DNA from 2 places in the Burkholderia sp. BCC0397 genome. Region 1 is predicted to be linked to the other one. Evidence: predicted binding sites of a transcription regulator. Region 1 holds the regulator's gene; the other holds the start of a gene.
The links. Region 1 encodes FliA, which starts transcription of late flagellar genes. Its sites were predicted from a motif close to CTAAAGTTTNNNNNNNNNNNGCCGNTA; they were not measured.
Positions count from the first base shown of each region.

Region 2: a site for FliA is predicted at 7,070-7,096, ahead of flgM (flagellar biosynthesis anti-sigma factor FlgM). Genes of this name have one in related genera too.

Region 1 covers NZ_CADFDL010000021.1:39,797-54,807, forward strand. Annotated here, with positions in the region: gene cheD (chemoreceptor glutamine deamidase CheD) at 1-687, shown strand, start outside; gene HWX03_RS35300 (chemotaxis response regulator protein-glutamate methylesterase) at 684-1,775, shown strand; gene cheY (chemotaxis response regulator CheY) at 1,843-2,238, shown strand; gene cheZ (protein phosphatase CheZ) at 2,240-2,971, shown strand; gene HWX03_RS35315 (DUF2844 domain-containing protein) at 3,245-3,748, shown strand; gene HWX03_RS35320 (DUF3443 family protein) at 3,765-5,006, shown strand; gene HWX03_RS35325 (VOC family protein) at 5,171-5,668, shown strand; gene HWX03_RS35330 (DUF805 domain-containing protein) at 6,100-6,480, shown strand; gene flhB (flagellar biosynthesis protein FlhB) at 6,859-8,058, shown strand; gene flhA (flagellar biosynthesis protein FlhA) at 8,055-10,157, shown strand; gene flhF (flagellar biosynthesis protein FlhF) at 10,154-11,977, shown strand; gene HWX03_RS35350 (MinD/ParA family protein) at 11,970-12,788, shown strand; gene HWX03_RS35355 (RNA polymerase sigma factor FliA) at 12,811-13,545, shown strand; S-adenosyl-L-homocysteine riboswitch at 13,629-13,746, shown strand; gene ahcY (adenosylhomocysteinase) at 13,779-15,011, shown strand, end outside.
Region 2 covers NZ_CADFDL010000004.1:154,711-169,721, reverse strand. Annotated here, with positions in the region: gene HWX03_RS14895 (flagellar basal body P-ring protein FlgI) at 1-234, opposite strand, end outside; gene flgH (flagellar basal body L-ring protein FlgH) at 240-929, opposite strand; gene flgG (flagellar basal-body rod protein FlgG) at 951-1,739, opposite strand; gene flgF (flagellar basal-body rod protein FlgF) at 1,774-2,532, opposite strand; gene flgE (flagellar hook protein FlgE) at 2,552-3,793, opposite strand; gene HWX03_RS14870 (flagellar hook assembly protein FlgD) at 3,821-4,567, opposite strand; gene flgC (flagellar basal body rod protein FlgC) at 4,623-5,048, opposite strand; gene flgB (flagellar basal body rod protein FlgB) at 5,089-5,577, opposite strand; gene flgA (flagellar basal body P-ring formation chaperone FlgA) at 5,782-7,008, shown strand; gene flgM (flagellar biosynthesis anti-sigma factor FlgM) at 7,126-7,455, shown strand; gene HWX03_RS14845 (flagellar protein FlgN) at 7,534-7,974, shown strand; gene HWX03_RS14840 (M24 family metallopeptidase) at 8,024-9,874, opposite strand; gene HWX03_RS14835 (XRE family transcriptional regulator) at 10,252-11,031, shown strand; gene HWX03_RS14830 (multifunctional CCA addition/repair protein) at 11,074-12,315, opposite strand; gene HWX03_RS14825 (glutathione S-transferase family protein) at 12,312-12,959, opposite strand; gene HWX03_RS14820 (complex I NDUFA9 subunit family protein) at 13,026-13,985, opposite strand; gene HWX03_RS14815 (lytic transglycosylase domain-containing protein) at 14,043-15,011, opposite strand, start outside.

The DNA.
Region 1 (15,011 bases):
AAGCTGTTGCCGAACGAGTTCTACACGACGTCCGAGGACATGGTGCTGATGACCGTGCTCGGTTCGTGCGTCGCCGCGTGCCTGCACGACCCGTACGCGGGCATTGGCGGGATGAACCACTTCATGCTGCCGGACGACGGCGCCGATCCGGGCGCGGCCGCGTCGGAATCGATGCGCTACGGCGCGTATGCGATGGAAGTGCTGATCAACGAGCTGATCAAGGCCGGCGGGCGCCGCGAGCGCTTCGAGGCGAAGGTGTTCGGCGGCGCGGCCGTGCTGGCCGGGATGACGACGATCAACATCGGCGATCGCAACGCGGATTTCGTGCGCCGCTATCTCGCGCTCGAGCGCATCCGCATCACCGCGGAAGACCTGCAGGGCGTGCATCCGCGCAAGGTCGCGTTCATGCCGCACAGCGGGCGCGCGATGGTGAAGAAGCTGCGGCTGCAGGTGCCGGGCGTGACCGAGCGCGAAGCCGCGCTCGCGCGCGAGGCCGATCGCGCCCGCGCCGCGCGCACGCGCGCGCACGTCGAGCTGTTCGCCGCGAAGCGGCCTGCCGCGCCGCAATCGGCGCGTCCGCGCATCGAGCTGTTCGGCGCGCGCGGCGCCGCGCCGGCCGGCAGCGGCGGCGCGGCCGGCGTCGGCGGCGTGCGGACGGCGACCCTATCAAGAAAGCAGGAGGCATGACCGCAGTGCAGAAGATCAAAGTGTTGTGCGTCGACGATTCGGCGCTGATCCGCAGCCTGATGACCGAGATCATCAACAGCCAGCCCGACATGACGGTGTGCGCGACCGCGCCCGATCCGCTCGTCGCGCGCGATCTCATCAAGCAGCACAACCCCGACGTGCTCACGCTCGACGTCGAAATGCCGCGCATGGACGGGCTCGACTTCCTCGAGAAGCTGATGCGCCTGCGGCCGATGCCGGTCGTGATGGTGTCGTCGCTGACCGAGCGCGGCTCGGAAATCACGCTGCGCGCGCTCGAACTCGGCGCGGTGGATTTCGTCACGAAGCCGCGCGTCGGGATTCGCGACGGGATGCTCGACTACGCGGAAAAGCTCGCCGACAAGATCCGCGCGGCGTCGCGCGCGCGCGTGCGCCAGGCGCCGCAGCCGCAGGCCGCCGCCCGCACGGCGGACAGCGTCGCGGCAGCGCCGATGATCAACAACCCGCTCGTCAGTACCGAGAAGCTGATCATCATCGGCGCGTCGACGGGCGGCACCGAGGCGATCCGCGAAGTGCTGACGCCGCTGCCGCCGGATGCGCCGGCCGTGCTGATCGCGCAGCACATGCCGCCCGGCTTCACGAAGTCGTTCGCGCAGCGGCTGAACGGCCTGTGCCGGATCGCGGTGAAGGAAGCCGAGCACGGCGAACGCGTGCTGCCGGGCCATGCGTACATCGCGCCGGGCCACGCGCACCTGTTGCTCGCGAGAAGCGGCGCGAACTATATTGCGCAACTGTCGGACGAGCCGCCGGTGAACCGGCACCGCCCGTCGGTCGACGTGCTGTTCCGCTCGGCGGCGACGCACGCGGGCAAGAACGCGATCGGCGTGATCCTCACCGGGATGGGTCGCGACGGCGCGGCCGGCCTGCTGGAAATGAAACGCGCGGGCGCCCACACGTTCGCGCAGGACGAAGCGAGCTGCATCGTGTTCGGGATGCCGCGCGAGGCGATCGCGCTCGGCGGCGCGGACGAGATCGCGCCGCTCGCCGAGATGAGCCGCCGCGTGATGGCGCGCCTGGCGACGATGGGCGACCGCGTGCAGCGCGTGTGAATGGAATGTCACGGGGCGCGTGCCACGATATGCGTCCCGACGGAAACGAATCTGGAAAGGAACGACGATGGACAAGAGCATGAAAATCCTGGTGGTGGACGATTTCCCGACGATGCGCCGGATCGTCCGCAACCTGCTCAAGGAACTGGGCTATTCGAACGTCGACGAGGCCGAGGACGGCCTGGCCGGCCTCGCGCGGCTGCGCGGCGGCGGCTTCGACTTCGTGATCTCGGACTGGAACATGCCGAACCTCGACGGCCTCGCGATGCTGAAGGAAATCCGCGCGGACGCGACGCTCACGCACCTGCCGGTGCTGATGGTCACGGCCGAGTCGAAGAAGGAGAACATCATCGCGGCCGCGCAGGCCGGGGCGAGCGGCTACGTCGTGAAACCGTTCACGGCCGCGACGCTCGACGAGAAGCTGAACAAGATCATCGACAAGATGGCGAAGACCGGGAGCTGACGTGAACGAGCCGATCCATGCGGCGCTCGCCGGCGCGGGGTTCAGCGCCGACAGCCACCCAGAAGGCGCCGATTTCGCGAGTGACCGGATCCTCGCGCGCATCGGCCACGTCACGCGCGCGCTGCGCGATTCGATGCGCGAGCTCGGGCTCGACAAGCATGTCGAGCGCGCGGCGGAAGCCGTGCCCGATGCGCGCGACCGGCTGCGCTACGTCGCGACGATGACCGAGCAGGCCGCGGAGCGCGTGCTGAATGCGATCGAGGTCGCGAAGCCGATGCAGGAGCGCATCCAGAACGAGGCCGAGGCGCTCGACGCGCGCTGGGCGCAGTGGTATGCCGCGCCGATCGAGCACGCGGAGGTGCGCGAGCTGATGGACGATACGCGCGCGTTCCTGCGCACGCTGCCCGAGTCGACGTCGGCGACCCGCGCGCAACTGCTCGAGATCATGCTCGCGCAGGATTTCCAGGATCTGACCGGGCAGGTGATCAAGAAGATCATGGACATGGTCTACCTGATCGAGCAGCAGCTCCTCACCGTGCTCGTGGAGAACATCGCGCCGGAGCGGCGCGAGCAGTTCGCGGCCACCGCGGCCGCGCTCGCGGCCGAGCAGATGAGCGCGACCGGCAGCCCCGAATCGCTGCTGAACGGCCCGCAGATCGCGCCGGAAGGCAAATCCGACGTCGTTCAGGACCAGGGGCAGGTCGACGACCTGCTCGCGAGCCTCGGCTTCTGATCCTGTCGCGGCGCATCCGCGCGCCCCGTTGCCGTGCGCCCCGTTCCGCGGGGCTGCCCGATGCGCGCATTCCCCGCCCCACGCCGTTTTCCCGTGCGCGCCGCCCTTCTACGGCGCGGCGTGATCCTGCGTCGAATTGACACTTGGCCACACTCCGCAGGCATACTACGCGTCAGCGGCAACGTCGCGTCATTCGTAAGATTCATAAGTGGGCAGGCGGCGCGGGCCGATGGCGGCGCCGTCGACAACGAAGCCAGTCCCGTGGGGGGGAACGTGAAGCTGAAACGCTTGGGCTGGACCGTCGCGCATGCGACGGCTGCAATGGGTGTGCTGTGGGCCGTCCACGCACACGCGGAACTGGGCGGCGCGCCGATGTCGCCGCCGGCGGACGATCAGGCCGCCACCGTGCGCGCGCTGCAGCGCGCCATGCGCTCGGCGGACGGCGTGCAGACGAGCACGGCCGCCTATACCGTCCGCGAGATCACGCTCGGATCGGGCACCGTCATCCACGAATACACGTCGGCCGCCGGCAGCGTGTTCGGCCTCGCCTGGCGCGGGCCGACGATGCCGGATCTCGCGTCGCTGCTCGGCAGCTATTTCCCGCAGTACACCGCCGGCGTCCAGGCGGCGCACCAGGCGCGCGGCTGGCGTGCGCCGGTGGCCGTCGAGACGAGCGGTCTCGTGATCCGGACGGGCGGCCACATGGGCGCCTTCTCCGGCCAGGCATGGCTGCCGTCGGCGCTGCCTGCCGGCGTGGCCGGCACCGATATCCAGTGACAGCGGGAGAGCGATCTTGAGCATTCCTCGTACATTCAAGCGCTGGCTCGGCGTGCTGGGCCTCCTGGCCGCAACGGCCGTGCTCGTGACGGCATGCGGCGGTGGCGATGGCGGCGGCAGTTCGGGCAACAACGGCAACACGGGCGGCAACGGCTCGGGCGGGTCCGACGGCAACAGCGGCAACACGGCCGTCATCACGGTCGGCGCGGGCGCCGCGAACGTGATCAACATCCCGACCATCAGCGTGAAGGTCTGCGTGCCGGGCACGTCGAACTGTCAGATCGTCAACAACGTGCTCGTCGATACCGCGTCCTACGGGCTGCGGCTCGTAGGCAGCGCGGTGGCCGGCGTGCGCGACAGCCTGCCGCAGGTGACGAGCGGCGGCGCGCCGGTCGCCGAATGCGGCAAGTTCGTGTCGAGCTACACGTGGGGATCGGTGCGCACCGTCGACCTGTCGATCGGCACCGAGCAGGCGAGCTCGCTGCCCGTGCAGATCATCGGCGACCTCGGCACGACGAACGTGCCGAGCTCGTGCACGAACGGCGGCGCGTCGGCCAACTCGACCGGCGCGCTCGGCGCGAACGGGATCCTCGGCATCGGGCCGGCGCCGTACGACTGCGGCACGACCTGCGCGACGTCGACGTCGACGAACAACAACTACTACGCGTGCCCGAACGGCGACAACGCGAGCTGCACGGTCGCGCTCGTGCCGCTCGCGCAGCAGGTGGCCAACCCGGTGCATCGGTTCGCGAACAACGACGGCGTCAGCGTGCAGATGCCTGACATCTCGCCCAATGGGCAGGCGAGTGCGACCGGCACGCTGACGTTCGGCCTGCCGAACCTGAGCGGCAAGACGGTGATGACATCGACCACGACGGGCGACGTCAGCGCGACGTTCCAGGGGCGCAACGTGACCGCGTTCTTCGATACGGGCTCGAACGCGTATTTCTTCAACGATTCGACGTCGACTTCGACGCCGTGCTCGCGGAATACGGAGTTCTACTGCCCGGCGACCACGACTACCTACTCGGCCACGCTGAGCGGCCAGAACGGCGCGTCGGGCACCGTGTCGATGCCGGTCGCGAACGCGGATTCGCTGTTCGCGAACCCGTCCACGTTCGCGTTCAACGACATCGGGGGCCCGTTCGGCTCGTCCAACTGGCTCGACATCGGCATGCCGCACTTCTACGGCAAGACGATCTACTTCGGGATGGACAAGACCGCGAGCGGCGGCGCGCAGCCGTTCGTCGCGTTCTGACGCGGCACGGCGGACGCAGGAGCGAAGGGGGGCGAGCGATCGCCCCCTTTTTTTATCCGGCGCGCCGTGCGCGCGCTACGGACCGGCACGCCGCCAGGCGCCGGCATAGCGCCTACGATGTAAGACCGGCACCGGTGCCGGCACGACATCGAGGAGACAGCGCCATGAATTCGCGTATCCAGCGCATCACGCCGTTCCTGTGGTTCGACCGCGACGCCGAGGCGGCGGCCGGTTTCTACGTATCGGTGTTCGACAACGCGCGCATCGTGCACGTCGCGCGCTACGGCAAGGCCGGCGCGCATGCGTCCGGCAACGCCGAGGGCGCGGTGATGACCGTTGCGTTCGAACTCGACGGGCAGGCGTTCGTCGCGCTGAACGGCGGCCCGGTGTTCCAGATGACGCCGGCCGTGTCGTTCGTCGTCAACTGCCGCGACCAGGACGAGATCGACCATTACTGGGCGCGCCTGTCCGAAGGCGGCGACGCGCGCGCGCAGCAATGCGGCTGGCTGCGCGACCGCTTCGGCGTGTCGTGGCAGGTCGTGCCCGTGCAGATGGCCGAACTGATGGCGGGCGACCCGGCCCGCGCCGAGCGCGTGATGGCGCAGGTGATGACGATGAAGAAGCTCGATCTCGACGCGCTGCAGCGGGCGGCGGCCGGCTAGGTCGCTTCGGTCGGCCGTTCAGGCCGGGGCCGGCTGTCTCGTACCGCCGTCGTATGGGGCGATTCGGGCCGGACGGGCAATCGCGACGGGTACCGCGACCGGCGCGCCTGAGTATTGCCGGCCGGCCGGTTAATCGAATGCCGGATACTCGCATCGATTATCGGGCGTGTGTGGTTTCATTGAGCTGTAATCAAAATACTGGATTATCCGCGGCTGTCATTTTTGTCAGGTCTTCAGGATTATTAAAATGACGCGACATGCAAGCCCGGCGGGCCGGAACGCGCTATTGCAGCCATTCCCGTGCCCGATGGGCATGCGATGCAGCGGTATGTATTGCCCGACCTGCGAAAAGAGATGGAATCCGCCGACATTCAAACCTATAATGCCGGCGTTGTTTCCGGGGTGCCAATATAAAACAGGAGGGTAATAAAATGAATTTTTCCGAAGCCGTTCGTACCGCACTGAATAAATACGCGACATTCGAAGGCCGTGCGCGTCGCGCCGAATACTGGTATTTCGCGCTGCTGAGCTGCGTGCTGTCGGTCGTCGGCCAGATCATCGGCGCGGCGGGCCGCGATGCGGGGTTGATCACGCTGCTGCTGCTCGGCGTGATCTTCCTGGTGTCGCTCGCGCTGATCATTCCGGGCATCGCGGTCAGCGTGCGCCGCCTGCACGATACTGGCCGCTCGGGCTGGTTCCTGCTGCTCGCGCTGATTCCGATCGTCGGCAGCATCCTGCTGCTCGTGTGGATGTGCTCGCGCGGCACTGAAGGCCCGAACCGTTTCGGCGCGGACCCGATCCCGGCGGTCTGACCGACGCCTGCCCCGACGCACGACGCCGTGGCGTCGGGGCCCGATTTCCCCGCCTTTCCCCCTCGTCTTTCCCGCTGTCGCTTCGTCGTTCCCCCGCCTTTCCCCCGCGTCTTTCCCGCCCGTCGTTTCACCGTTCCCCCGCATTACACCGCTGCCGTCCCGCTTGCAGCCGCCGCTTCCCCCATGCGCCTGCCGCCCCGTTTTTCCGCCGCGCCGCGCGTCGTTCCGCCCCCGATCCAGCCGTGTTCGCGGCGGCTCGCCCGATTCCCCGAAATACCCCCCTTTCCCGGCTTTGCTCGACCGATCGGCGTTTGACGCCTCCATGAATAATCGGTGTCACTGGAAAGCGGCATTCCGCCGTACCCGACTGGAGGCCCCGTGGCAGACGAGAGCGATCTCGACAAGACCGAAGCCGCCACTCCCAGGCGCCGCGAGAAGGCGCGCGAGGAGGGGCAGGTCGCGCGTTCGCGCGAACTGGCTTCGTTCGCACTGCTCGCGGCGGGGTTCTACGGCGCATGGCTGCTCGCGGGCCCGTCGGGCGCGCATCTGCAGGCGATGCTGCGCGGCGCGTTCGCGTTCGATCGCGCGACCGCGTTCGACACCAACCGGATGCTGTCGGCGGCCGGCAGCGCGAGCCTCGAAGGCTTCGCCGCGCTGCTGCCGCTTCTCGCGCTCACCGGCGTCGCCGCGCTGCTCGCGCCGATGGCGCTCGGCGGCTGGCTGATTTCGCAAAAGACGTTCGAGCTGAAGTTCGACCGCCTGAACCCGATCTCGGGCCTCGGCCGGATCTTCTCGATCCAGGGGCCGATCCAGCTCGGGATGTCGGTCGCGAAGACGCTGGTCGTCGGCGGGATCGGCGGCATCGCGATCTGGCGCAGCAAGGACGAACTGCTCGGCCTCGCGACGCAGCCGCTCGGCGCCGCGCTGCCCGATGCGCTGCATCTGGTCGCCGTGTGCTGCGGTACGACGGTCGCCGGGATGCTGGTGGTCGCCGGGCTCGATGTGCCTTACCAAATCTGGCAGTACAACAAGAAGTTGCGCATGACGAAGGAAGAAGTGAAGCGCGAGCATCGCGAGAACGAAGGCGATCCGCACGTGAAGGGGCGGATCCGCCAGCAGCAGCGCGCGATCGCGCGCCGCCGGATGATGGCGGCCGTGCCGAAGGCCGACGTGGTCGTCACGAACCCGACGCACTTCGCGGTCGCGCTGCAATACACGGATGGCGAGATGCGCGCGCCGAAGGTCGTCGCGAAGGGCGTGAACCTCGTCGCCGCGCGCATCCGCGATCTCGCGGCCGAACACAACGTGCCGCTGCTCGAAGCGCCGCCGCTCGCGCGGGCGCTGTATCACAACGTCGAAATCGAGCGCGAGATTCCCGGTTCGCTGTACTCGGCGGTCGCCGAAGTGCTCGCGTGGGTCTATCAGCTCAAGCGCTTCCGTTCGGAAGGCGGCGCGTTCCCGGCGGTGCCGGTCGATCTCGAGGTGCCGGTCGAACTCGACAAGGGCGCGTCGGTGTCCGCCGACGACGAACGTGAAGAAGCCGAAGACACCCTCGGCAAGCAAGGGAACGCAGCATGAGCACCCCGACCACCGGCCTGTTCGCGAAGCGCGGGAACCCGTTCGCCGGCACGAACCTGCGCTCGCTCGCGGGCCCGATCCTCATCTGCATGATCCTGGGGATGATGATCCTGCCGCTGCCGCCGATGCTGCTGGATCTGCTGTTCACGTTCAACATCGCGCTGTCCGTGATGGTGCTGCTCGTCAGCATGTACACGATGAAGCCGCTCGACTTCGCGGCGTTCCCGAGCGTGCTGCTGTTCTCGACGCTGTTGCGCCTGTCGCTGAACGTCGCGTCGACCCGCGTCGTGCTGCTCGAAGGCCATACCGGGCCGGACGCGGCCGGCCAGGTGATCGAGGCGTTCGGCCACTTCCTCGTCGGCGGCAACTTCGCGGTCGGCATCGTCGTGTTCGTGATCCTGATGATCATCAACTTCATGGTGATCACGAAGGGCGCGGGGCGGATCGCCGAAGTGTCCGCGCGCTTCACGCTCGACGCGATGCCCGGCAAGCAGATGGCGATCGACGCCGATCTGAACGCGGGCCTCATCAACGAAGATCAGGCGAGAAAGCGCCGGCTGGCCGTCTCGCAGGAAGCCGAGTTCTACGGGTCGATGGACGGCGCGTCGAAGTTCGTGCGCGGCGACGCGATCGCCGGCCTGATCATCATGGCGATCAACGTGATCGGCGGGCTGATCGTCGGGATGGTCCAGCACGACATGTCGTTCGCCGCGGCCGGCACCAACTACACGCTGCTGACGATCGGCGACGGCCTCGTCGCGCAGATCCCGTCGCTCGTGATCTCGACCGCGGCCGGCGTGATCGTGTCGCGCGTCGCGACCGACGAGGACATCGGCACGCAGATCACCGGCCAGCTGTTCACGAACCCGCGCGTGCTGAACATCACCGGCGCGATCATCGTGCTGATGGGGCTGATCCCGGGCATGCCGCACTTCGCGTTCCTCGCGCTCGGCGGCGGCGCGATCTGGCTGGCGCGCACGCTGACCAAGCGCGCGGCGGCCCGCAAGGCGGCCGGCGACGTGACCGACATCGCCCCGCCCGCGGTGCTGCCGGCCGACAGCCACGAAGCGACCTGGGACGACGTGCAGCTGATCGACCCGCTCGGCCTCGAGGTCGGCTACCGGCTGATCCCGCTCGTCGACAAGAACAGCGACGGCGAGCTGCTCAAGCGCATCAAGAGCATCCGCAAGAAATTCGCGCAGGAAATCGGCTTCCTGCCGCCGGTGATCCATATCCGCGACAACCTCGAACTGCGGCCGAACGCGTACCGGATCGCGCTGAAGGGCGTCGAGATCGGCTTCGGCGAAGTGTTCCCGGGCCAGTGGCTCGCGATCAACCCGGGCCAGGTGACGGCCGCGCTGCCGGGCGCCGTCACGCAGGATCCGGCGTTCGGGCTGCCGGCTGTGTGGATCGACGTCGCGCTGCGCGAGCAGGCGCAGGTGTACGGCTACACGGTGGTCGACGCGAGCACGGTCGTCGCGACGCACCTGAACCATCTCGTCGTCCAGCACGCGGCCGAGCTGCTCGGCCGCCAGGAAGTGCAGGCGCTCGTCGAGCGCACCGGCAAGGACGCGCCGTCGCTCGTCGAGGACCTCGTGCCGAAGACGATCTCGCTCACCACGCTGCAGAAGGTGCTGCAGAACCTGCTCGAGGAAGGCGTGCCGATCCGCGACATGCGCACGATCCTCGAGGCCGTGTCCGAGCATGCAGGCCGCGGCGACGCGTTCGAGATCACGGCCGCGGTGCGGCTCTCGCTCGGCCGCGCGATCACGCAGCAGTGGTATCCGGGCGCCGGCGAGATGCAGGTGATGGGCCTCGACGCGAATCTGGAGCGCGTGCTGTCGCAGGCGCTCGCCACCGGCGCGAACCCGGGCCTCGAACCCGGCCTCGCGCACAACCTTCTGACCGGTACGCAGCAAGCGATGCTGCGTCAACAGAATCTCGGGCTGCCGCCCGTGCTGCTCGTGCAGCACGCGCTGCGCGCGATGCTCGCGCGTTTCCTGCGCCGCAGCCTGCCGCAATTGAAAGTGCTGTCGTATGCCGAAGTGCCGGACACACGCACGATCAAAGTCGTTAACGTCATCGGGGGTTCCGCTTGAACATTCGCAAATTCACCGGCGCAACGAGCCGCGACGCACTTCGTCTCGTGCGCGAGGCGCTCGGCGCCGACGCGGTCGTGCTGTCGAACCGTACGCTCGATGACGGCAGTGTCGAAATCGTTGCACTCGCCGATTCGGATCTCGCCGCGGTGGCGCCGCCGGCCGCGCGTCCGCGCCTCGCGACGTCGCGCCTGCCGGAATCCGTGCCGGCCGCCGCCATGCCGGGCATCGTGTCGCGCCCGGGCATTGCGCCGCGCCCGGCCGTCAATCCGTATGCGGCGGGTGCGGGTGGGCTGCCGGACGTGTTCTCGTCCGTGTTCGGCGCGAGCGCCGACGCGCAAGAGGCCGACGTGCATGCTTCGTCGATCGATGCAGACGAGCCCGCACCGGCAGCGCCGTCGATCGCCGCGCCGGCCGCCGGTACGCCGGCCTCAGGATGGCCTGCCCCCGGATCGCCGGCCGCCACTTCCGAACCCGCGCCGTGGCTGGTCGAGCACGCGAAACGCCTGACGCAGCAGCGCGACGCGCTGATGGCCCGTGCGCAGGCGCCTGCCGAGCCGCAGGCGAGCGCGCCGCAAGCCGCGGCCAGCGCGACGTCGCCCGACTGGGCGCGCGACATCGTGCGCGACGCCGAACGCCGGATGCCGGCCGCCGGATTGCCGGCCACCGGGTCGCCGGCCGCCGGATCGCCGGCCGCCGCGAAGCGCGCCCCCGACATGGGCGCCGCGTACGCCGCCAAGGCGACGGAGCGCACGCGCCTGTCCGCCGACGCGGCCGCCGCGGTGGCCGATGCGGTGAAGTCGCGCCTCGAGCGGATCGTCAACGACACCGTGATGCAGGAGCTCGGCGAGCTGCGCGGGAGGATGGAAGAGCAGTTCGACAGCCTGATGTGGCACGACCGCCAGCGTCGCAGCGCCGTCCACGGCGCGCTGACGAAGCACCTGTTCGCAGCCGGCTTCTCCGCGCAGCTCGTGCGGATGCTGGTCGACAACCTGCCGTCCGGCGACGGCGCGCAGACCTTCGAGCAGGCCGCCGAATGGGCGCAGTCGGTGCTCGCGTCGAACCTGCCGGTGCTCGACAGCGAGGACGCGCTGATGGAGCGCGGCGGCGTGTTCGCGCTGATGGGGCCGACGGGCGTCGGCAAGACGACCACCACCGCGAAGCTGGCCGCGCGCTGCGTGATGCGCTTCGGTGCGAGCAAGGTCGCGCTGCTGACCACCGACAGCTACCGGATCGGCGGCCACGAGCAACTGCGCATCTTCGGCAAGATCCTCGGCGTGCCGGTTCACGCGGTGAAGGATGCGGGCGACCTCGCGCTCGCGCTGTCCGAGCTGCGCAACAAGCACATCGTGCTGATTGACACGATCGGCATGAGCCAGCGCGACCGCGCGGTGTCCGACCAGATCGCGATGCTGCACGGCGCGAACGCGCCGGTGCAGCGCCTGCTGCTGCTCAACGCGACGAGCCACGGCGACACGCTGAACGAAGTCGTACAGGCGTACCGCAGCGCGGGCGAACATCCTGACCTGGCCGGGCCTGACCTGGCCGGCTGCATCCTCACGAAGCTCGACGAGGCGACCCACCTCGGCGGCGTGCTCGACACGGTGATCCGCTACAAGCTGCCGGTCCATTACGTGTCGACCGGCCAGAAGGTGCCGGAGAACCTGTACGTCGCGTCGACCAAATTCCTGCTGAAGAGCGCGTTCTGTGTGCCGCGCGACGGCTCGCCCTTCGTGCCGCAAGACGAGGACATGCCGACGCTGCTTTCCGCACTGACCGCACGTTCCACCGCCGAGCTGCACGAGGTGCGATTTGGATAAACGGATCATCGATCAGGCCGAAGGGCTGCGGCGCCTGCTGGCCGGGCGCGCGTCGCGCATCGTCGCGGTGACGGGCGGGCCGGCGGGCGTCGGCTGCACGGCGACCGTGGTGAACCTCGCGGCGGCGCTCGCGTCGCTCGGCAAGGACGTGCTCGTCGTCGACGAACGCGCCGACGTTCATTCGGCCAGCGCGACGCTCGCCGGCGCGTGGCTGCGCGACGGCGAACGCACGCGGGTGGCGGCCGGCTTCGGCCTGTGCGGCGCCGCGCGGCTCGCGCGCGACGGCTACAGCGACGCGCAACTGAGCGACTTCATCGACGGCCCGGCCGATATCGTGCTCGTCGACGCGCAGCTCGGCGCCGATGGGTCGTTCTCGGCGCTCGCGCGCGAAGCCCACGACGTGCTGGTCGTCACGCGGGTCGCCGCGCAGGCGATCACCGAGGCGTATGCGTGCATGAAGCGGCTGCATTTCGCGCACGCGTTCGCGCAGTTCCGCGTGCTGACCAATCAGGTCGGCAGCCACGCGGATGCGAAGACGGCCTTCGACAACCTCGCGGGCGTCGCGAGCCGCTACCTGACCGTGTCGATCGCCGACGCGGGCTGCGTGAGCGCCGATCCGCTCGTCGAGCACGCCCGCGAACTGATGCATGCGGTGGTCGACGCGTTCCCGTCGTCGGCCGCCGCGCGCGACTACCGGCAGATTGCCGCCGACCTGTTGTACTGGCCGATGCGCCCGCGTCCGGGTGCGGGCCGCGCGGTCCACGCCGGCGGCAAGCCGTCGTATGAGGCGGGCGCGGCACACGCCGCGTGAGCGCCACCCGAAGGAGGGAGCCATGATGTACAACGCTCAAGGAAAGATGTCCCAGGCCGACGTGCTCGCGCAATACGCGCCGCTCGTGCGCCGCCTCGGGCTGCAGCTCGTCGCGAAGATGCCGGCGAGCGTCGATCTCGACGACCTGATCCAGGCCGGCATGATCGGCCTGATGGACGCCGCCGGCCGCTACAAGGAAGACCAGGGCGCGCAGTTCGAGACCTACGCGACGCAGCGCATCCGCGGCGCGATGCTCGACGAGCTGCGCAGCAACGACTGGCTGCCGCGCAGCCTGCGCAAGACGTCGCGCGAGGTCGAGCACGCGGTGCACCAGGTCGAGCAGCATCTCGGCCGCTCGGCGAGCGAGACCGAGATCGCCGAGCACCTGAAGATGCCGCTCGACGAATACCAGGGGATGCTGCAGGACCTGCACGGCAGCCAGCTCATCTACTACGAGGATTTCGACCGCGCCGCCGACGACGAGCCGTTCCTCGACCGCTATCGCGTCGATCACGCCGATCCGTTGTCGGCGCTGCTCGACGACCATCTGCGCGAGGCGCTCGTCGAGGCGATCGAGCGGCTCCCGGAGCGCGAGAAGCTGCTGATGTCGCTGTACTACGAACGGGGTCTGAATCTGCGCGAGATCGGCGCGGTGCTCGAGGTGAGCGAATCGCGCGTGTGCCAGCTGCACAGCCAGGCCGTCGCGCGCCTGCGCGCGCGGCTGCGCGAACAGGCGTGGGTGGGCGCCGAGTCCTGACCCTTTGCCGACGGCCGCGCGCCCGTGCCGCGGTTGTTCGGTGCTTGCGCATTTCGCGCGCCGATTTGCTACAATCCCCTCCGTTTTCCGAGGAGCGTTGCGACGGACCATCTGCGTCCGCCAGGCTCGGAAAGCTTCACCAAGCAGCCGTGCGGCGATTTTTTCGCGCCGGCCCCGCTTCCTGAACGGCGCTCACGTCACCAATCTAGAAACTTTTTAGAAAGGAGGGCGTGATGAACGCCATTATCGATTCCAAGGCTTCCCACGATTACGTCGTCGCCGACATGGCGCTGGCCGGCTGGGGCCGCAAGGAACTGAACATCGCCGAGACCGAAATGCCGGGCCTCGTGCAGATCCGCGACGAATACAAGGCGCAGCAGCCGCTGAAGGGTGCGCGCATTGCCGGTTCCTTGCACATGACGATCCAGACGGGCGTGCTGATCGAGACGCTGAAGGCGCTCGGCGCGGACGTCCGCTGGGCATCGTGCAACATCTTCTCGACCCAGGACCACGCCGCTGCCGCGATCGTCGAAGCCGGCACGCCGGTGTTCGCGTTCAAGGGCGAGTCGCTCGACGAATACTGGGAGTTCTCGCACCGCATCTTCGAATGGCCGAACGGCGAATTCGCGAACATGATCCTGGACGACGGCGGCGACGCAACGCTGCTGCTGATCCTCGGCTCGAAGGCCGAGAAGGACCGTTCGGTGATCGCGAAGCCGACCAACGAGGAAGAAGTCGCGCTGTACAAGTCGATCGCGGCGCACCTCGACGTCGACGCGAACTGGTACTCGAAGCGCCTCGCGCACATCAAGGGCGTCACCGAAGAGACGACGACCGGCGTGCACCGCCTGTACCAGATGGAAAAGGACGGCCGCCTGCCGTTCCCGGCGTTCAACGTGAACGATTCGGTCACGAAGTCGAAGTTCGACAACCTGTACGGCTGCCGCGAGTCGCTCGTCGACGGCATCAAGCGCGCGACCGACGTGATGATCGCGGGCAAGGTCGCGGTCGTCGCGGGCTACGGCGACGTGGGCAAGGGTTGCGCGCAGTCGCTGCGCGGCCTGGGCGCGACCGTGTGGATCACCGAAATCGATCCGATCTGCGCGCTGCAGGCGGCGATGGAAGGCTACCGCGTCGTGACGATGGAATACGCGGCCGACAAGGCCGACATCTTCGTGACGGCGACCGGCAACTACCACGTGATCAACCACGATCACATGAAGGCGATGCGCCACAACGCGATCGTCTGCAACATCGGTCACTTCGACTCGGAAATCGACGTCGCGTCGACCCGCCAGTACCAGTGGGAAAACATCAAGCCGCAGGTCGACCACATCATCTTCCCGGACGGCAAGCGCGTGATCCTGCTGGCCGAAGGCCGCCTCGTGAACCTCGGCTGCGCGACCGGCCACCCGTCGTTCGTGATGTCGAACTCGTTCGCGAACCAGACGCTCGCGCAGATCGAG
Region 2 (15,011 bases), on a different contig from region 1:
CTGCGTCGTAAACGGCGTCTGCATCGTCTGGTCGCCCGTGCCGTCGAGGCCGACGACGAGGCCATAGCCGATCAGCGGGTTGTCGCGCACGCCCTGGATCTGCGCGAGATCCTTCAGGCGTTCCGCATGCGCGGGCGCCGTGCCGAACGCGCAGGCGGCGAGCGCCAGCATGGCGGCGAGCCGCACGATTGCATGCGCACGCAACGATAGACGGTGGAAAAGGGGCTTGCGCATCGTCATCACCACGGCGCGATGTTGAGGAAGAAGCGCTGCAGCCAGCCCATCGTCTCGGCTTCGTTGATGTAGCCCTTCGACGAGTATTCGATCTTCGCGTCGGCGACCTGCGTCGAATAGACCGAGTTCGCGCCCGAGATCGTGTTCGGGTTGACGACCCCCGAGAAGCGCACGAATTCGTTGCCCTGGTTGATCAGCATCTGCTTCTCGCCGCTGACCACGAGGTTGCCGTTCGGCAGCACGTTGGTGACGGTCACCGTGATCGTGCCGTTGAACGTGTTCGCCGCGCTCGCGCCGCCGGTGGCCGCGAACTTGTTCGCGCCGGTCGCCGACAGATTCGCCTTCGCGAACAGCCCGCCGAGGAAGCCGGCCGTCGGCACGTTGAAGTCGGTGTTGCCCTGCCGGTTCGTGTTCGCGCCCGACGACTTGGTCGCGTTGATGTTCTCCGCGATCATGATCGTCAGGATGTCGCCGATGTTGCGCGGCCGCTGATCCTCGAACAGCGGCCGCCCCGCGTAGCCGGGGTTGTAGATCGAACCGGGCGCCTGCATCGACATCGGCGTCGGCGGCTGCGCCGTCATCGGCTGCTGGATGATCGGATCGCGCGGAATCTGCGCGCAACCGGCGAGCGCCGCCACCGCGACCGCGCAGGCGGCGCGGACGGTGGCTGACGAGGGGAGGCGAACCTGCTTCATGGCGACGACGGGACGTTCCGGTTAGCTCTTCATCTGCGTGACGGTCTGCAGCATCTGGTCGGACGTCGTCACGGCCTTGCTGTTGATCTCGTAGGCACGCTGCGTCTGGATCATGTTGACGAGTTCCTGCACGACGTTCACGTTCGACGCCTCGACGTAGCCCTGGTTGAGCACGCCCGCGCCGTTCAGCCCCGGCTGCGACACGTTCGGCGCGCCCGACGACGTCGTTTCCGCGAACAGGTTCTCGCCCTTCGCCTCGAGGCCGGTCGGGTTGATGAAGGTCGCGATCTGCAGCGAGCCGATCTGGACCGCGTTGCTCGAGCCCGGCTGCGTGACCGACACGACGCCGTCCTTGCCGATCGTCAGCGACTGCGCGTTCTGCGGCACCGTGATCGCCGGCAGGATCTGGTAGCCGCTCGACGTGACGAGCTGGCCCTGCGCGTTGGTCTGGAACGAGCCGTCGCGCGTGTACGCGTTGGTGCCGTCCGGCATCAGCACCTGGAAGAAGCCCGCGCCGTTGATCGCGACGTCCTTCGAGTTGCCGGTCTGCGTGAGGCCGCCCTGCGTGTACAGGCGCTCGGTCGCGACCTGCTGCACGCCGGTGCCGAGCTGCAGGCCCGACGGCAGCTCGGTCTGCTGCGTCGAGTTCGCGCCGGGCTGGCGGATGGTCTGGTACAGCAGATCCTCGAACACCGCGCGCGACGCCTTGAAGCCGTTCGTGCTGGTGTTCGCGAGGTTGTTCGAAATCACGTCCATCTGCGCCTGCTGCGCATTCATGCCGGTCGCGGCGATGTAGAGCGAACGATTCATTTGTCGATTCTCCTGCGTAAGCTGGCGCGGGCGCTCAGCTGAAGTTGAGCAGCTGGTTCGCCGTCTGCTCGTTCTGGTCGGCCGTCTGGATCAGCTTCGACTGAAGCTGGAATGCGCGCGCGTTGTCGATCATCGCGACCATCGCGGTCACCGGGTTCACGTTGCTGCCTTCGAGCGAATTCGGCGTGACGACCACGTTCGGATCGACGTCGGCCGGATTGCCGTCGGCGGTGCGGAACAACCCGTCGTTGCCGCGCGTGAGCGTGGCCGGATCGGGATTGACGAGCTTCATCTGGTCGACGATCGCGACCGCCGTCGGCGGGTCGCCCGGCATCAGCGCGGACACCGTGCCGTCCTTGCCGATCGTCACTTCCGCGTTCGGCGGCACCGAGATCGGGCCGCCGTTGCCGACCACCGGCAGGTTGCTCGCGTTGACGAGCTGGCCGTTCTCGTCGACATGCAGGTTGCCGGCGCGCGTGTACGCCTCGCTGCCGTCGGCCGTCTGCACCGACAGCCAGCCCGCGCCCTGCACGGCGACGTCGAGCGGATTGCCGGTGCGCGTGATCGGACCCGGCGCGTAATCGGCGCCGGGCGTGGACGCGAGCACGTAGGTGCGCGTCGTCGTCGGGTCGATGTTGCTGCCGTCGCCGAAATTCATCGGCACCGCGCGATACGTCGCGAGCTGCGCGCGAAAGCCCGTCGTCGACGCGTTCGCGAGGTTGTTCGCGACCACCGCCTGCTGGTCGAGCGACTGCGACGCGCCCGTCATCGCCGTATAGATCAGTCGGTCCATGGCTGCCGGTTATCCGCGCTTACAGGTTGATGAGCGTCTGATCGACGGTCTGCTGCGTCTTGATCGTCTGCGCGTTCGCCTGGTAGTTGCGCTGCGCGGTGATCAGGTTGACGAGCTGCGACGTGAGGTCGACGTTCGAGTTCTCGAGCGCGCTGCCCTGCAGCGTGCCGTGATTCGTGCTGCCCGGCGCCGACACCTGCGGCACGCCCGACGCGGAGGATTCCGCGTACTGGTTGCCGCCGAGGTTCACCAGCCCGTTCGGGTTGTTGAAGTTCGCGAGCGCGATCAGGCCGAGCACGGCGGTCTGGCCGTTCGAGTAGTTGCCGGTCAGCTTGCCGTCGGCGCCGATCGAATAGGTGGTGAGCGTGCCGCTCGCGTAGCCGTTCTGCGCGAGGTTGTTCACGCCGTCCTTGCCGCCGTACTGCGTCGTGCCGGTCAGGTCGAGCGTGAGCGATTGCGGCGTCGCCGAGCCGTCGGTGTTCGGCACCGTGAACTGAAACTGGCCGAGCGACGCGGTCGGCGCGGCCGGCGTGCCCGTCGTCGTGCTCTTGATCGCGCCCGACGTATCGAACGTGATCGTGCCGAGATCGGTCGTCGCGCCGCCCTGGACGCCCGCGTACGCTTCCCACGTGCCGGCCGCCGACTTCACGAAGTACATGTTGACCGGCTGCGAACCGCCGAGCGAGTCGTACACCTGGATCGCCGTCGAGTAGTTGTAGGTCGTGTTGTCGGTCGCGCTGAACGGCGTCTTGGCGGGCACCGTGTCCTGCGAGTTCAGGTTGAACTGGCCGGTGATCTTGGTCGTCGCGGTCGGCGCGATGTTGTTGGTCGGCGCCTGCAGCGGCACGGTCTGCGCGGTGTTGATCACGCCGCCCGCGTTGGCCGCGTAGCCCATCAGGTTACGGCCCTGCGAGTCGACGATGAAGCCGTTCTTGTCGCGCTGGAACGTGCCGTCGCGCGAGTACGTCGTCACGCCGTTGTTCGACATCTGGAAGAAGCCGTTGCCGTTGATCGCGACGTCGAGCGACGAGTTCGTCGTATTGATCGTGCCCTGGCCGAACTGCTGCTGCACCGAGTTCAGCGACGTGCCGATGCCGATCTGCGTGTTGACCGACGTCGCGACCGAGTTCGCGTACATGTCGGCGAACTGCGCGGTGCTCGACTTGAAGCCGACCGTGTTCGCGTTCGCGATGTTGTTGCCGATCACGTCGAGCGCGTTCGATGCGCCGGCGAGGCCGCTCAGACCCTGTTGATAACCCATTTCGGTCTCCGTTACGAGAAAACTCGATCAGTTGGTGGTGGTGTCGCCGGACGTGGACGACTTGGTGTTCGGGAAGATCGACGCAACCTGGGTGAGCCCCACCGTCGTGCCGTTCGACAGCACGAGCCCCGCGGTGCCGTCCGCCTGCTTGACCACGCTCTGCACCGTGGCGGCTGCCAGCACGGTCGGCGCGTAGGCCTTGCCGTCGGTGCCGGCGTACTGCGCGCTGACCGTGTACGCGCCGTCCGGCAACGCGTTGCCGGCCGCGTCGGTCGGCGTCCAGTTGAACGGCACCGTGCCGGCCGACTGCTTGCCCGCGTTGATCGTGTTGACGACGACGCCCGAGCTGTTCTTCACGGTGATCGTCAGGTTCGACACGTCGCTCGCGAGCGACACGCCGAACGGCGACGCCGCGCCGCTCTTCACCGCGACCGCGTTGCCCGGCGCGAGCACATTCGTGCCGATCAGCAGCGCCGCCTGCGTCTGCTGGCCGGCCGTGAGCTGCGTCGACAGCGACGTCAGCGACGTGTTCAGCTGCGCGATGCCGCTCACCGTGTTGATCTGCGCGAGCTGCGACGTCATCTGCGAGCTGTCGACCGGGCTCGTCGGATCCTGGTTCTGCAGCTGCGTGACGAGCAGCTTCAGGAACGTCGCCTGGAGGTCGCTCGCCGACGTGCCTTTGGTCGACGACACGTTGTTGGTATTCATCGTGTCGGTCGGCAGGGTCGACACGTTCGTGCCGTTGCTGCCGATCGTCGTGCTGGAGGAAGTCATCCTGGGTGGCCTTCTGTCGAAACTGTCGGGTCTGTGAGGTCGGTGGACGCGCGGCTTACGAGCCGATCGTCAGCGTCTTGAGCATCAGCGTCTTCGCGGTGTTCAGCGTCTCGACGTTGGCCTGGTACGAGCGCGACGCCGAGATCATGTTCACCATCTCCTGCACCGGATCGACGTTCGGCATCTGCACGTAGCCGTTCGCGTCGGCGGCCGGGTTCGCCGGGTCGTAGGTCGACTTCATCGGCGACGGGTCGTCCATCACCTTGGTCACGCGCACGCCGCCCACGCCCTGGCCGGACGCGGTGCGTGCACCGCCCACCGGGTCGGTCGCGAACACGACCTGCTTGGCCTTGTACGGCTTGCCGTCGGGGCCGGTCGCGCTGTCGGCGTTCGCGAGGTTCGACGCGGTGACGTTCAGGCGCTGCGATTGCGCGGACAGCGCCGAACCGGCGACGCCGAAGATGTTCATCAACGAAGGCATGGAGGCTCCTTGTGCTGGGGTCCGGATTCGAAAGCGGCGCTTACGAGTTCGTCGTGATCGCGGCGATCATCGCCTTGATCTGCTGGGTCATCACGGTCATTCCGGTTTCGTAGTGCAGCGCGTTGTTCGCGAACTGCACGCGCTCGACGTCGAGATCGACCGTGTTGCCGTCGAGCGAAGGCTGCAGCGGCATCCGGTATTGCGCGCGGCCGTAGTCGTCCGACGGGCCGCCGGTCGGGATCAGCTTCGCGGTGCCGGACATGTGGCCCGGCGCCGTCGACACCATCGACATGCCGCTCGTCACGCCGGCCGGCGGCGCCATCGGCAGTTGCGCGGCGTTGCTCGGCGCCACGCCGCCGCTCGTCTGCTTCAGCGAGCGCGCGAGCGTCGACGCGAAATCGACGTCGCGGGCCTGGTAGCCGGGCGTGTCGGCGTTCGCGATGTTCGACGACAGCAGTTCCTGCCGGTAGGCGCGCACGTCGAGCGCCTGTCGGCCGAACGCGAATTCCGCATCGAGTTTGTCCAGCATGTGTGCGTCTCTCCGTATGAAGCGCTGCACGCCCCTCGCACCGGATGGCGACCCGAGAGGCTTTTTTCCATGACAGCGATGGTAGGCGCGGGACGCAACTGGCAATCGGACGAATAACGCGGCAAAGGCCCCCTCTATTCATCGTTTGCGCGACGCCCCCGCTCCCTAGAATGCGAAGCGGATCAACGGATCGAGGACACGGCGATGACAGGCGGCGCACTTCGCGACAGGAACGGGCGGCTCACGCACGTCCGGCGTGCGTTCGCGCTCGCCGCGGCGCTGTGGATCGCCGCGCCCGCCGTGCACGCCGACGACGGGATGATCGTGATTCCCGGGCGCGGCGAGACGGCCGAAACCGCGCTCGCGCACGCCAACGCGGCGAGCGGCGGGCAGTTTGGCGGGAATGCGGGAGGCGCTGCGGCTTCGGGCGCGCAGCGCGTGGCCGGCGGGGCGAGCGCCGCGGCCGGCGGCGGCTACGCGGCGCAACCGCCCGGCCCGATGGTCGTGACGAGCGTCCCGCCGCCGGCCGCTGCGCCGGCCCACGCGCCGGCTCCCGTCTACGCAGCCGCCCGCGCGCACGCCGGGTACGGCGCGTCGCCGCGCGCGGCGGACCCTGCCGCCATCGCGACGGTCGTCGCCGGCACGGCCGAGCCGGCATCAACGCCCGCGCGGCCGGCGCCGCAACCGGCAGCCTCAGCCCGCCTGGCGGCGGCTCGCGCCGCGTCGGTCACAGCGGCGCCGCGCACGGCGGCGGCTTCCGCGAACCCGGCCCCGGCTGCCGCCGCGGCCCAGCCCGCGACGCCGCTCGGCCAGCAAGACCCCGAAACGATCCGGCGCGCGGCGCTCGCGTTCCTGCAGCAGCAGATCGCCGGCCTGCCCGGCAAGACCACCGCGACGGTCACGACCGCCTTTCCGCGCGGGCTCGCCGCGTGCACGACGCTCGAACCGTTCTTGCCGACCGGCGCGCGCCTGTGGGGCCGCACGACGGTCGGCGTGCGCTGCGCGGGCGAGCGGCCGTGGACCGTCTACCTGCAGGCGAAGGTCGCCGTGCAGGCCACCTATTACGTCGCCGCGCGCCAGATCGCGCCCGGCGAGCCGCTCTCCGCGGCCGACCTGGTCGCGCGCGACGGCGACCTGACGGTGCTGCCGCTCGCGGTGATCACCGATCCGGCGCAGGCCGTCGGCGCGACCGCGCTCGCGCGCATCTCGGCCGGGCTGCCGCTGCGGCAGGACATGCTGAAGAGCGCGGCGTCGGTGTCGGCCGGCCAGACGGTGCGGGTCGTCGCGGCCGGCCCCGGCTTCACGATTTCGGCGGAGGGCAGCGCGCTCGCGAATGCGGCGCCCGGCCAGTCGGTACGGGTGCGGATGGCGGCCGGGCAGATCGTCACGGCGATCGTCAAGGACGCCGGCACCGTCGAAATTCCGCTGTAGGGACGGTTCTGCCGCAAGAATGTAAAGAATTGTTTATTCGGAGCATTTCGGGCTCGCGATGCTAAAGTTCGGGCCGACCCGGCCGTTATCTGGGTCAAACCGTACAGGAAACCCATCGTGAAGATCGATTCCACTCCGAAACCGAGCCCCCTCGCGCCGACCGGCAACGGCGCGGCCCGTGCGCCGTCCGGCACGGCCCAGTCATCCGGGCAGGCAGCCGACGCAGGATCGACCGGCAGCGACACGACCGTGAACCTGTCGGGTCTGTCCGGCCAGCTGCGTTCGGTATCCGCGTCGGGCGACGCCGATATCGACGCGGGCCTGGTCCAGTCGATCAAGGACGCGCTGAACAACGGCACGCTGACGATCGACGCGAACAAGATTGCCGACGGCGTATTGAACACCGCCCGCGAACTGCTGCAGCAGCAGCGCCCGCAGGGCAGCTAATCCCGGCCTCGTGGCCGGTTCACCCGGTTTGCCGGCGCGCGCAGCACTTGTACGCACCGGCGTGACGAGCATGACGCGATGAGAGAAGAGCTGCTGGCCACGGTCAACGACGAACACGCGACGGTCGAAGCGTTCGCGTCCCTGCTCGTCTACGAGGAAAAGGCGCTGACGACGGCCGAGCCGCTCGAGATGCTGCCCGGGATCGTCGAGAAGAAAAGCGAACTGATCGACCGGCTCGCGCAGCTCGAACGCACGCGCGACACGCAGCTTTCCGCGCTCGGCTTTCCGGCCGGCAAGAAAGGCATGGACCAGGCGGCCGAGCACGATGCGCGCCTCGCGGGCCGCTGGCAATTGCTGCAGCAGGCCGCCGAACGCGCGCGTCAGGCCAACGCGAACAACGGAATGCTGATCCGGATCCGGATGGACTACAACGAACGCGCGCTCGCGGTGCTGCGCTCGGCACCCGCGCCGGCCGGCGTCTACGGCCCGGACGGACGCGTCTCGGCGCTGACGCGCTGACGTCGCGCCGCGCGGCCGCCCGGCGGCCGCGCCCCTGCCTTCCCCTTCGTTACAACAGCGGACACGCGGTGACCTGCGTGCCGCGCTCCACGCACAGCCGCTCGTAGTCGCGCAGGTACGCGCGCTCGGCGTCGTCCAGCAGATCCAGATCGATCAGGTCCCAGTCGTAGCCGACCGTCACGATGTTCTCGAACGTCACGGTGTCGGGCTGCGCGTCGTCCGGCCGCACGATCACGATGTTCTCGATCCGCACGCCGCCCTTGCCCGGCAGGTAGATGCCCGGTTCGACCGAAATCACCGCATTCGGCACCAGCCCGTACTGCGCGCCCGGCGCGAACCGCACGCCGCCCTCGTGGACGTGAATCCCGACGCCGTGCCCGGTGCCGTGGCCGAAATCGTGGCCATGATCGCGGCACACCTGCCGCACCAGCGCATCGACGTCGCCGCCCTTCGCGGTGGCCGGAAAGCGCGCGGCGAGCCCCTTGATGCAGGCCTTCAGCGCGACCGTGTAGATCTCGCGCTGCCACGGCTGCGCGACCGTGTCCGGCTGCGTGCGGCGCAGCACGACGCGCGTGCAGTCCGTCGCGAAGCCGGCTTCGTAGTACGCGCCGCTGTCGAGCAGCACGAGTTCGCCTTCGGTCAGCTCGACGTCGGCGCTCGCCGCCGTGTAATGCGCGAAGGCGCTGTTCGCGCCGTTCGCCGCGATCGACGGAAACGACAGCGCGACCGCCGAACGGGCGCCGTACGCGTCGTTGATCGTGCGCGCGAGGTCGTACTCGGTGTGGCGCACGCCCGGCTCGCCGGTCTTCGCCCAGCGCATCGTCTCGGCGATCGCCGCGGAGCTGCGCGCGAACGCGTCGCGAAAGTGCTCGAGCACGGCCGGCGTCTTGCTCGCCCGCAGCGCCTCGACCGGGTTGAAATCGGCGTGCCGCGCGTGCGGCCACACCCGGTTCACCGCGTCGACGAGCGCGCAGTTCACCGATTCGAAGCCGTAGCACACGTGCTCGACCGCGAACTGCGCGAGGAAGCGCTCGAGCGCCGCGACGTCGCGCCGGATCACGTGCAGCGCCGGATACGAATCGAGCGCGACCTCGCAACGGTCGCAGCCTTCCGGCAAGAACAACGCCACCTGCCCGCCGATCGCGAACAGGAAGCCGAGGTGCGACGACGCATTCGGGATGTGATAGCCGCGGCTGTTCAGCAGATACGCGAGATCGTCCGACGCGCAGGTGAAGAACGCCGTCTTGCCGTCGGCCGCGCCGGTATGCGCGGCGAGCTGCCGGTTCAGCGCGTCGAGGTTTTGCGCGACGCTCAGGCCGGTCATCGCGGCCGGGATCTCGAAGATCGGCCGCTCGACGTTCCAGCCCGGCAGCGCGATCGCGCGGTCGATCTCGCGATCGGCGAGGCTCGCCCAGTCGAGCGACGCGGCCTGCGTCTGCTCGAACAGCCGGTTGCGCTGCGCGACGCTGATCCGCCGCGCGTCGTAGCCGACCCGCGCGAGCCGGCTCGCGTGCGCGACCAGCCAGTCGGCCATCGCCTGCCAGATCGTCACGTTGATGCCGAGCTTCTCGACGCGCACGCGCGCCGGATCGCACTGCTCGTCGGCCTGGAAGTGATAGCGGCCGTCGACGAACAGCACGAACGGCGGCACACCGAGCGCCTGCGCGGTCGCCGCGCTCAGGAATATCCCGCAGCCGGCCGAGCCGTCGAAGCCGGACACCGCGTAGCGCGGGTTGTTGCTGCGCGGCAGGTACTCGGTCACGTATTCGTCCTGCGACGTGATCAGCACCGCATCAAGTCGCGCGGCATCGAGCAGGCGCGACAGGCCGGCCTGCGTATCGGCGACGGACGCGTCGTACGGGGGAAGGCCGGAGAAGCTGTATTTCAGTCGATCGATCATCGGATGCCCGTTATTCATCGTTGTCGGCGGCCGGCGGCGTGTCGCGGCGTCGCGCCTGCCTGACACGACACGTCGCCGCGGCGCAGGTCGCGCATGGCGCGACGCGCGGCCGGGCCGCGCCGCGGTTCCAGCGGCCGCCCTCGGCAAATTTTTGTCTCACTTAACTTTGTTTGATGCGCGACAGAATCTAGAGCAGGCCGAAATCGCGGTCAAGCCAAAATTTTCGTAGGACTAAAATCGGCGCGCGGCCTGCGGATCTCGGCACAGCGTCGTCACTTCGCCCGGCGACGCTGCGCGGTACAATGCGCCGGCCTCGCCGCCCCGGCGACCGCCCGCCGCTGCGCCCGCGCACCGACTCGTTGCCACGAAAGAGATTCATGGATTCAGACCTCATGCGTATCGGCCAGCGCATTCGCCGCCTGCGCCGGGAAGCGAAGAAGACGCTGCTGGAAGTCGCGACCGAAGCGAAACTGTCGGTCGGCTTCCTGTCGCAGGTCGAGCGCCATCTGACGGGCATCTCGCTGTCGTCGCTCGTCAACGTCGCGAAGGCGCTGGGTGTGCCGCTCGGCACGCTGATCGAGCAGCCGCGCCAGGCGCAGCCCGATTCGCACGAGGGCAGCCGCAAGCCGTACGCGCTCGACGCCGCGTCGCAATGGTACGAGCGGCTGTCCACCACGTTCGACGGCAGCCAGATCAATGCGCTGAAGGTGCAGATGATGGCTGGCTACCGGTCGGAATGGGTCGCGCACGGCGGCGACGAATTCGTGTACGTGCTGGCTGGCCGCGTCTGCTACACGGTCGGCAGGAAGGATTACCCGCTGACGTCCGGCGACTCGCTGCACTTCGACGCGCGCAAGCGGCATCGCGTGGCCAATGTCGGCGCGGGGCCGGTCGAGCTGATCACCGTCAGCACGCTGCCGCTGTTCGATGACAGTTCTGCGGAATTCGTGTCCGAGACGATGGATATCGGTCGGCCCGCCGCTGGCGAGCCGCGCGTGAGCCGCCGCGCGCCGGCGCCCAAACGGGATGATCGCGACGACGCCGCGGCACGACCGTCCAGGGCCGGCGCAGCCGACAAGAAGGTGTCGGCGAAGCCGCGCGCCGCTGCCGGCAAGCGCCCGGCGGCCGCGCCCCCGGCACGCAAGAAGAAACCGTAACGGCTGGCGGGCGCACATGCCGCGCGCCCGGTTCCGCGCCGCCTACTCGCCGATCGCGAGCGCCTGCGCGACGGCCTGGATCCGCGCGCGGTGCACGGCTTCCTTGATCTTCTCCGTGTCGTTGCCGATGCCGCGCGCGATCGCGCCGGCATCGACGCTGCGCGCCGCCGCGAGCGCGACGCGTAGCCGCTCGGCCTGTGGATACGGCTGCGCATCGAGCCCGAGCCGCCCGCGCGCATCCGATTCGCAGGCCTGCAGCAGCTCGGCGAAGCGAGCCGGCTTGCGCAGCGCGTCGCTGCGCTCGAACAGCCGCACCAGCGCGGCCGCGCCCATCTCCATCACGCGATGCAGGTTGCCGTGCTCGCGCGCGACCACCAGCGCGAGATCGCGGCATTCGTTCGGCACGCGCAGCCGCTCGCACAACGGCTTGAGCAGCTCGACGCTGCGGCTTTCGTGGCCGACGTGGCGCGGCAGCACGTCCGCGGGCGTCGTCCCCTTGCCGAGGTCGTGCGTCAGCGCCGCGAAGCGCACCGCCAGCGAATAGCCCTGCTTCGCCGCGTAGTCGACGACCATCATCACGTGCACGCCGGTATCGACTTCCGGGTGGTAATCGGCGCGCTGCGGCACGCCCCACAGCGCGTCGACCTCGGGCAGGATGCGCGCGAGCGCGCCGCATTCGCGCAGCACCGCGAACATCCGCGACGGCGTCGCCTCCATCAGCCCGCGCGCGATTTCCTGCCACACGCGTTCGGGCACGAGCGCGTCGACCTCGCCCGCGTCGACCATCCGCCGCATCAGCGCGAGCGTTTCGTCCGCGACCGTGAAATCCGCGAACCGCGCGGCGAAGCGCGCGATGCGCAGGATCCGCACCGGATCCTCGACGAACGCGTCGCTCACGTGCCGGAACACGCGCGCGCGCAGGTCGGCCTGCCCGTCGAACGGATCGATCACCGGGCCGACCAGCGTGCCTTCCGGGCTCACCTCGCGCGCCATCGCGTTGATCGTCAGGTCGCGCCGCGCGAGATCCTCGTCGAGCGTTACATCCGGCGCGTAATGGAACTGGAAGCCGTGATAGCCGGCCGCCGTCTTGCGCTCGGTACGCGCCAGCGCGTATTCCTCCTGCGTCTGCGGATGCAGGAACACCGGAAAATCCTTGCCGACCGGCCGGAAGCCCTGCGCGGTCATCTGCTCGGGCGTCGCGCCCACCACCACGTAGTCGCGGTCCTGCACCGGCACGCCGAGCAATTCGTCGCGGATCGCTCCGCCTACTGCGTAGATGTTCATGGCTGCGGTTCGTAGTCGGCGATCACGTTGGTTTCGCGGCGCGCGGCATCGATCCACCGCTGCACCGCCGGCAGCGCCGTCACGCGCGCCGAATAGCCGGCCGCCTCCGGCGACAGCGCCGGCGCATACGTGTTGAAGCGCATCACGACGGGCGCATACATCGCATCGGCAATCCCGAATTCGCCGAACAGGAACGGCCCGCCCGATGCCTCGATGCATTCGCTCCACAGCCCGTCGATGCGCGCGACGTCGGCGAGCGCATCGGGCGTCGCGCCGCGCCCCGGCATCGACGCGCGGATGCTCATGCCCATCTGCGTGCGCAGCGCGGCGAAGCCCGAATGCATCTCGGCGGATACGCAGCGCGCATGCGCACGCGCGAGCGGGTCGGCCGGCCACATCGGGAATTGCGGATAGCGCTCGGCGAGCGTCTCGGCGATCGCGAGCGAATCCCAGATCGCAAAGCCGTGATCGTCGACCAGGCACGGCACCTTGCCGGTCGGCGAGTATTCGCGGATGCGCGCGGCCGTGTCGTCGCGGCGCAGCTCGACCACGATCTCGTCGAACGGGATGCCGAAATGCGCGAGCAGCACCCACGGGCGCATCGACCACGACGAGTAGTTCTTGTCTCCAATGACGAGCTTCATGACGGGGTTCCGGAAAAAACGCGAAAAAGGAAAAGAAAGGCGCCGGCCCACGGCGCCCCGCGGATATCAGCGACGCGAGCGGAACCAGTCGAACCGCGAGCGCTTGGTCGCTTCGCCGAGATACGCGGGCGCAATGCTTTCGAGACTCGCGGGCGAGATCCCGAGTTCCGGCGCGAGCGGCCCCGACAGCACGTTCGGCACCGACATCGTCGCGAGATTGTCGCGCGTGAGCACCGGCTCGCCGGGCAGACATTCGAACACGCTCGCCTGCAGCCGCGCAAGCGCGTCGGGCAGCCGCACGATGCGTGCCTGCCGGCCGACCAGCGTGCCGCAATAGCGTACCAGTTGCTCGAGCGTGTAGACGGTCGGGCCGCCGAGCTCGTAGGTCTTGCCGTGCGCGCCCGCGAGATCGAGCGTGTTGACGAACGCGCGCACGACGTCGCCGACGAATACCGGCTGGAAGCGCGCGTCGGGCATCGCGAGCGGCAGCACGGGCACCGTGCGCTGCAGGTTCGCGAAAGTGTTAAGGAATGCGTCGCCGGGGCCGAACACGACCGACGGACGGAAGATCGTCAGCGCGAGCGAATCGGTGGCCGCGACCGCATGCAGCGCGGCCTCGCCGTCGCCCTTCGAGCGCTGGTACATGCTCGCGCCGTGCGAATCGGCGCCGAGCGCGCTCATGTGCAGCACGCGCTGCACGCCGACCTCCACGCACGCGGCTGCCAGCGCGGCCGGCAGCGCGACGTGCGCGCGCGCGAAGCCGGGCCCGTACGGCGTGCCGCGGCCGCCGTGCAGCACGCCGATCAGGTTGATCGCCGCCTGCGCGCCGGCGACGAAGCGCGCGAGCGTGCGCGTATCGAGCGCGTCGAGTTCGACGATCTCGACCGGCAGCATCTGCAGGTGGCGCGCGTGGTCGCGCCGGCGCGTGCCGATCCGTACCTGCTTGCCGGCGTCGATCAGCGCATTGACGAGCCGGCTGCCGATGAAGCCGGTGCCGCCCAGCAGCGCGACGGTCTGGCGATCCATGATGTGAGCCTCAAAAGAACACTGCCGCGTCTCGCGCGGCAGTGTGAAGATTGCTTATCAGGGCGAGATCATGCCTAGACGTTTCTTCAACGACTGCGGTTTGCCCTCGAAGAGCGCCGCGTAATAGACGGTGTTCGACAGCACGTTCTTCACGTAGTCGCGCGTCTCGTTGAACGGAATCGTCTCCGCGAAGATCGCGCCTTCGACCGGCTGCGTCAACACCTGGCGCCACTGGCGCGGCCGGCCCGGGCCCGCGTTGTAGCCGGCGGTGGCGAGCACCGGCGAGCTGTCGAAGTTGTTGTAGATGTCAGCCAGATACCAGGTGCCGAGCTGGATGTTGGTGTCGATGTCGTGCATCTGCGCACGCGAGATCGAGCCCATGCCGAGCTTCTTCGCGACCATCTGGGCCGTCGCCGGCATCAGCTGCATCAGGCCGCCCGCGCCCACCGACGAACGCGCGCTGATGATGAAGCGCGATTCCTGACGGATCAGCCCGTACGCCCATTCGACGTCGAGGCCCGTCGACTGCGCATAGCGCTCGACGGTCGTGCGGTACGGCGACGGATAGCGCAGCGTGAAGTCGTGCTCGGCCTTCGTGCGGTCGGCCGTGTTGACCGTGCGATCGAGCAGCTCGACGCGCTTGCCGTATTCGGCGGCCGCGAGCAGCTGGCGATCGGTCATCCCGCGCAACGGCCAGTTCCATTCGCGATTGCCCTCGAGGCGCAGGTTCAGCGCGTAGAAGCGTTGCGCGAGCGCGAAGCCCGGAATCTTGCCCATCGCGTCGATCTCGGCGTCGCTCACCTTCGTGCGCGGCGGGATCATCGTGCGCTGGCCGAGCTCTTCGCCGGCCAACTGCCCGTAGAAGTTGAACTGGCCGGCGACCTGCTCAAATTCCTGGTTCGCCTGCAGCGTGTCGCCGCTCTGCTTGAGCGCGCGCGCATGCCAGTAGATCCACGCCGGATCGTTGCGCAGCGACGGCGGCATCTGCTCGATCGACCAGCGCACCATCGGCCAGTTGCCGGCGAG